3 regions of the Pseudoalteromonas sp. NJ631 genome follow, and region 1 is predicted to be linked to each of the others. Evidence: predicted binding sites of a transcription regulator. Region 1 holds the regulator's gene; each other region holds the start of a gene.
The links. Region 1 encodes sigma-54, which starts transcription at its own class of promoters, with help from an activator protein. Its sites were predicted from a motif close to GTTGGCACGNNNNTNGNNT; they were not measured.

Region 1 (2,276 bases):
GGTTATCTACCGCAAGAGTCTTCGATCTTTAGAAAACTCACGGTCTATCAAAATTTGATGGCGATTCTAGAAACTCGAAAAGACTTATCTAAAGTTGAAAGAGAAGCTGAACTCAATGAGTTACTGGACGAATTTAATATTCAACACATTCGCGACTCACAGGGCATGGCATTGTCGGGAGGCGAAAGAAGACGCGTAGAAATTGCTCGCGCTTTAGCCGCTAACCCTAAGTTTATCCTGTTAGATGAACCTTTTGCTGGTGTTGATCCTATTTCGGTGTTAGATATAAAGACAATCATAGAGCACCTAAAAAACCGCGGTATCGGTGTGCTAATCACCGATCATAACGTTAGAGAAACACTGGACGTATGTGAAAAAGCCTACATCGTTTCACATGGTGAGTTAATCGCTGCAGGCACGCCAGAACATGTTTTGGCAGATCAAACCGTAAGAGATGTCTACCTAGGCGAACAATTCAAGCTATAGTTAAGACGTAGTATTAATAACTGTTAAAAAGGATTGTTAGAGATACATGAGGCAATCATTACAGCTGCGCATGGGGCAGCAACTTACAATGACTCCACAACTGCAACAAGCCATTCGCTTGCTGCAGCTCAGTACATTGGACCTGCAACAAGAAATACAAGAAGCGTTAGACAGCAATCCATTGTTGGAAGTGGAAGAAGGTGATAATACTGACGGCGAAAACGCTGACCAACACAGTCAAGAAAAGAGCAGTGCTGACGACAATCAAGATTCAAGCGATGAAGTGCAGGTTAGTGACTATGAGATAGACTCAGATACTGCCATGAGCAAAGACACTGTGAGCGATGACCTTGCTATGGATGTCACTTGGGACGAGTATATGAGTGCAGCGCCCGCTGCAAGCTCAGGCCCACTTCCCGATGACGATAATGTTTATCAAGGGGAAACCTCTGAATCTCTTCATGATTATCTCATGTGGCAACTTGAGCTGACACCGTTTAGTCCAACAGATAGAGCGATTGCGATTGCGATTATTGAAGCGGTCGACCTGTCAGGCATTTTAACACTGTCTTGCGAAGACATTTTAGAAAGCATTAATGATGAGAGTAGCGAAGAGCCTATTGAGCTGGATGAAGTCGAAGCCGTGCTCAAACGTATTCAGCTTTTCGATCCTGTCGGTATCGCAGCGCGTAGTTTACAAGAATGCTTGTGTATTCAGCTAAATCAATTCGCCCCAGATACGCCATGGATTGCCGAAACGAAAATGATCCTGACAGAGCATATCGACTTGCTTGCCAGCCGTGACTATCGAACTTTGGCTAAGAAAACGCGCCTTAAAGAAGCCGATCTCAAAGAGGTCATGACGTTAATTCATAGTCTTAACCCAAAACCAGCGGCAAGCATTATTCATGAAGAGCCTGAATATGTGATCCCTGACGTATCGGTAAAAAAAGTAAAAGGTCGTTGGATCGTAGAGCTAAATCCTGATGCTATGCCTAAAATAAGAGTAAACGACCATTATGCTGCGATGTCTAGAACAGCGAAATCCAGCACAGATAGTCAGTTTATTCGCTCACATTTACAAGAAGCAAAGTGGTTTATTAAAAGCTTAGAAAGCCGAAATGATACATTATTAAAAGTTACCAATTGCATTGTGCAACAACAACAGGCATTCTTTGAACATGGCCCCGAAGCAATGCGCCCTATGGTGCTAAATGATGTTGCTGAAATGGTTGAGATGCATGAGTCCACAATTTCCCGTGTGACAACACAAAAATACATGCATACACCTCGGGGAATATTTGAGCTGAAGTACTTCTTCTCTAGCCATGTAAGTACAGAAAATGGAGGTGAGTGCTCTTCTACAGCAATTAGAGCACTTATCAAAAAGCTGATAGCTGCAGAAAATACCGCGAAGCCATTGAGTGACAGCAAAATTGCAGATATCTTAGCTGAGCAAGGAATTAAGGTAGCGAGACGTACGATTGCAAAATATCGTGAATCCCTAGCCATTCCACCGTCAAATCAGCGTAAAAGCTTGATATAAGACGTAAAACCCAAGAAGGAAAAATGCTTATGCAACTAAATCTAACTGGTCGCCATGTAGAAATTACTGACTCATTAAGAGACTATGTCACCAACAAGTTTGCGAAGCTAGAAAGGCACTTTGATCATATCAATAACGTGCATGTGATCCTTGATGTCGAGAAGCTAGTACAAAAAGCAGAAGCAACATTACACGTAAACGGCGGCGAGCTATTTGCATCAACAGAGCATCAAGATATGTATGC
Region 2 (2,276 bases), on a different contig from region 1:
AGACTTAGGTAAGCACGTTGATGGTGCCTTGTTGTTCCAAAAAGCCTTGGAGTGCGGGATCAGTATTACGCCTGGTACGTTATTTAGTGCCAGCAAAAAGTATCAAAATTGTATACGTATCAGTTATGGTTTGCCGTGGGATGCGTCGGTAGAGCAAGCGATTAAAACGCTGGGGGAGTTGGCTGATGCACAAAGGAAAGGGTTGGCATAACGTATTCTGAATTAAAAGTAAGTTATGCCAACGTCAGATTATTTAAATTTAAACAGTTGGTACTCTGACATTGCGGGAATAGACTTTGCGACAATGGCTTCGTTTTTCGCTATTTGTTCAAAGTCGCCACACAGTGCGTCTGCTTTTTTCTCAATAGATTCAGCCTGTTGTTCAACTTTGGTTTCGATTTGTGTTGCGAAGTTTTCCATACGCTGTTCAAAGCTGCTCATATCACCATTTGCATCTGACATTTCGTTGCCAATCGCAACCAGTAAGCTACCTATCGATTGCATCATGGCACCTTGTACCGCGGTCTCGATTTTTTCTTCAAACTGATTATCAAAATTTTGGCCAAACTCATCAAAGGTTTGCTTGCCCATCACAAACGCACCTTGCTGATAAAACGTATTTTGCACTTCTGTTTCGAGGTCATCGATCACGGCATGGATGCTATCTAAACTGGTTAAATTAAAGGTTTGCGCCACTTCATTAAGGGCAACGCCCGCTAGCTTTATGCCTTCAAAAGCAATATCAGCCACTTGTGGTAGGCGGCCTCTTAGTTCATCACCGTATTGCGTGAGCATCGTTTTTTGCTGTGTATTAAGCGTGATGCGCTCGCCATTGAGTGTCAGTTCGCCAAGGTTGTTGATCTCAGCTGTTTTGTTTTTGGCCGTTGTGATCACCAAGTTATCAGGCGTGATCCTAACGTCATTCTGAAATTCTACTTCACAATTGTCACCGCTAAACGTGATGTTATTTTTTTCGTGTGCAGCGACAGTGGTTGTCATCATTGTTGCTGCTGTTAGTAGTAAAATTTTATTCATGGTCGATCCTTATTGGCTCAGTTGCATGATTATTGTTACAAGAACAATGCCAAATATAAACTCAAATAAAATCAATATATTGTATTTTATTGTTGAAAGTTAATGTGCTCTAAAAGTGATGAAATTGACTAAAATATAGTTGTTTTTGTCAAAATGAATTAGGCAATAAAAAATTTTTATTGTAAGGATAAGAAACTCTCACTTTTCAGAATGACAATTTAGCGCTAAATAGTGATCTTGAGAGACGGCTCTCATTTTATTAATGACTATTTTATTTTGGAGTTAGTTGTGGGTAAGACATTCTCTTACGATGCGCTTGATGATGATTTTGCAGACGATGAATTTGAAAAGTTGGGTCGTAACCAACATGATAAGCAAAAGCGTAAAGTCAAAAGAAAGCTAGACGACTACTTAGAGCAAAAACGCCTACGTAGAAATCTAGGCGATGATGATTTCGACTATATTGATGATTGATCACTAGACGTCATCTACGAGTCTAGCACTGACAGTAATTCAATTTGGCTGTGTGATTAAGCAGGGCTGTGGGTTACTCAGTGCGATGTCTGAGTCACTGTGTCGTTGGTGATAACCAAGCGAGTGACGAACTATTCAGATAGTAAGCAGCCGCAAATATGCGGCTGTTTTGTTTTTATACGATTGGTATTAATCTTTAAAAGATTTATGGCAGTCTTTACAGCCTTTTGCCCAATCTTTAAATGCAGAAGCAATCAGCTTTTTGTCGCCAGAGTCAGCTGCAACAGCCAGTGCTTGAGCATACTCAGCAAATTGCTTGGCTTTACCATCGAACTCAGCTCTGTTTGACCAAACGGCTGGTAGGGCATCAGTATTGCCTTTGTCAGAACCGTCGATAAATGCTTCCCAAGGCATTTGCGATAATTGTGCAGCATTGTGAGCACGTTGCTTAAATACTTCAGCATCAAATGGCACTTTGCCTTTTAGCATGTCGCCCATATTGCCAATCTGGAAACGGATCAATTGGAAAGACGCTTGGCGGTATTCAATTGCATCTTCAGCCGATTCAAACATAGTGTTAGCTTGCGCTGTTGCTGCAAGACAGCTAAATAGTGTGACGGTAAGTAGTTTCTTCATAGTAAACCCCTAATATTTTTCCCTATTTTCAATGTAAATTACAAATATAATCAAACAATTGCGATAAGTGCCCTGTGACGGAAGCAACTAGTTTTAAATAATCAACTCTCGATGTCTTTGAATATCATGCC
Region 3 (2,276 bases), on a different contig from region 1:
AAGAGTCTTGAGAACCAGAGTTGAGTAGACGACCGTTTTGATCGGTGACGGTCACGCGTGAAGGCTCTAAACCTTGTACCGCTGATGCCACAATGTCTACGATTGAATCAACTTCTTCGCCGCCAAGCGTTTTGCCACGTTTAAGGGTAATAACTACGGTTGCAGAGGGCTTTTTCTCGCGACGTGCAAAGACGTTTTCTTTTGGAATTGCAAGCAACACTTTTGCACGGTTTACGTCTTGTAACTCTTCAATTGTTCTCGCAAGTTGTTGCTCACGACTATGTTTTAAGCGCTCTCTTTCAAGACGTTGGCTAACACCAAAACCCATATCCTGCATCAGAATATCAGTGCCAGAACTCGGAGACTGGGTAAAACCGTCACGCGCCATGCGTAGTTTTATGTCTTGATAGTCCGACTCAGCAACTAAAATGGTATTACCATCTAATTGGTATTCAATTTTCTGTTGGTCTAAAAAGTCTAACGTTTCGACGAGTTCTTCTGTTGGGTATTTACCAAGCGGACGCATATCTGGCTGGCGCGCCCAAATGATAATAAAGATTGCGATTGCTAAACAAATAGCAAGGGCAATAACCAGAGTAACCTGGCGCAACATATCAACACCGCTTAGCGCACTGAAGTAGCCTGATTTTTGCTCTTGTTGCTCATCCGATCCGCTGTCATTATTCAGCGCTGCATCGGAAAGCGTAAGATCTGTTGATTGATTAGTAGCCACGATTACTCTCCACAGTCACTCAATTAAACTGGCATGCTCATGATTTCTTTATAGGCCTCAACAAGTTTATTACGAACTTGCACTGTTGCCTCAAAAGCGACCGACGATTTTTGTTTCGCTATCATGGCTTCTGCAAGAGAAACGCTTCTGTCACCCATTTCAACAGCGGTGACTTTTTGTTTCGCTTCTTGTTGTAAGCCATGAACCGTATTAAGTGCGTCTGAGAGTAAATCGCCAAACTGAGCCGATGAAGATGCCGCCGTCTTAACCGGCTGCACTGATGGCTGTGTGTTTCTCGTCGCTTCTGCAGCCATTGCCTGCATTTCTTGAAATAGCGCTGATGATTGTACTTTCATGATGCTTTACTCAAAATAACTCTTAGTTACCTGTAATAAAGCAGAAAACGTGCCAACTTAAAATCGTTAATTTTCAGTATCTTGAAACATTTTTAGTATGTCGAAAAATTGGCAGTGCATAGAAGTAAAAACTAGGCGCCTAAGATCTGCTGATCTTTATAGGCGCCTGAGTAAATTTGTATTAGCAGATAAAGCTTAACCTGAGGTTTGGAAAAGCAATGAGCTAACTCACTCCTTTTAAGCTTAGGTATCTTAGGTTAAGCGGGTAGTGCAATCCCCAAATCTCGCATTTTTGCCAGCTTGTAGCGAAGTGTGCGAGGACTCATACCTAATACCTCCGCCACCTCTTTGCGTTTACCATTAAACTTTGCCAGCGTATCTAAAATAATTTGGTGTTCTTTATCCTGTAGCTCATCTTTATAGCTAATGATCTCATCCTCACCTTGAGATCGCTCCATTAAAGCTGATGCTTCATGATTTACAAGTGGTGCAGACTCAATCAAAGCCATCGGTGAGAAATTTTCGATAAAAATATCATCTTCTTGAATTTCATTACCTTGGAACAAAATCAGGGCACGTTGAATAACGTTGTCTAGCTCCCTTACGTTTCCAGGCCAACTGTGTGAACTGAGCTTACGCTTTGCACTGCTGCTTAATATAGGTGTTGGCTTACCTACTTTTTGCGTATGCCTTACCAACAAATGCTCGGCTAACACTGCGATATCACCCGCTCTGTCCTTCAGTGGCAACCATTCTAGCGGGAAAACATTGAGGCGATAATATAAATCTTCTCTAAATACCCCATCCTCCACCGCTTCTTTTAAATCGCGGTTACTGGTTGCCAACACTCTGACGTCCAGTGAAATGGTTTTTCTACTGCCTAAACGCTCTACTTCCCGCTCTTGTAACACGCGAAGTAATTTTGCTTGTAATCCCAAATCCATCTCTGTGATCTCATCAAGCAAAATCGTTCCCTTTTGTGCTTGCTCAAATTTTCCAGGACACGCCTGAATGGCACCTGTAAATGCCCCCTTCTCGTAACCAAACAGGGTCGCTTCGAGCATATTTTCTGGGATTGCAGCGCAGTTAATTGCGATAAAGGGCTCATCTGCTCTGTCGGATTTATCGTGAATATAGCGAGCTAACACTTCTTTACCTGAACCGCTCGGTCCAAGTACCATAACGCT

Region 2: the regulator sigma-54 is predicted to act here: its motif matches at 1,071-1,089, upstream of A587_RS0122445 (YggN family protein).
Region 3: the regulator sigma-54 is predicted to act here: its motif matches at 1,128-1,146, upstream of fliE (flagellar hook-basal body complex protein FliE).

What each region holds. Positions count from the first base shown of each region.
Region 1 covers NZ_AKXJ01000016.1:50,980-53,255, reverse strand. The annotation lists gene lptB (LPS export ABC transporter ATP-binding protein) at 1-486, shown strand, start outside; gene A587_RS0120055 (RNA polymerase factor sigma-54) at 533-2,032, shown strand; gene hpf (ribosome hibernation promoting factor) at 2,062-2,276, shown strand, end outside.
Region 2 covers NZ_AKXJ01000021.1:14,552-16,827, forward strand. The annotation lists gene A587_RS0122440 (aminotransferase-like domain-containing protein) at 1-211, shown strand, start outside; gene A587_RS0122445 (YggN family protein) at 250-1,035, opposite strand; gene A587_RS24305 (PA3496 family putative envelope integrity protein) at 1,324-1,509, shown strand; gene A587_RS0122455 (c-type cytochrome) at 1,699-2,145, opposite strand; gene A587_RS0122460 (DUF2721 domain-containing protein) at 2,247-2,276, opposite strand, start outside.
Region 3 covers NZ_AKXJ01000007.1:110,216-112,491, forward strand. The annotation lists gene fliF (flagellar basal-body MS-ring/collar protein FliF) at 1-736, opposite strand, end outside; gene fliE (flagellar hook-basal body complex protein FliE) at 757-1,089, opposite strand; gene A587_RS0113700 (sigma-54-dependent transcriptional regulator) at 1,347-2,276, opposite strand, start outside.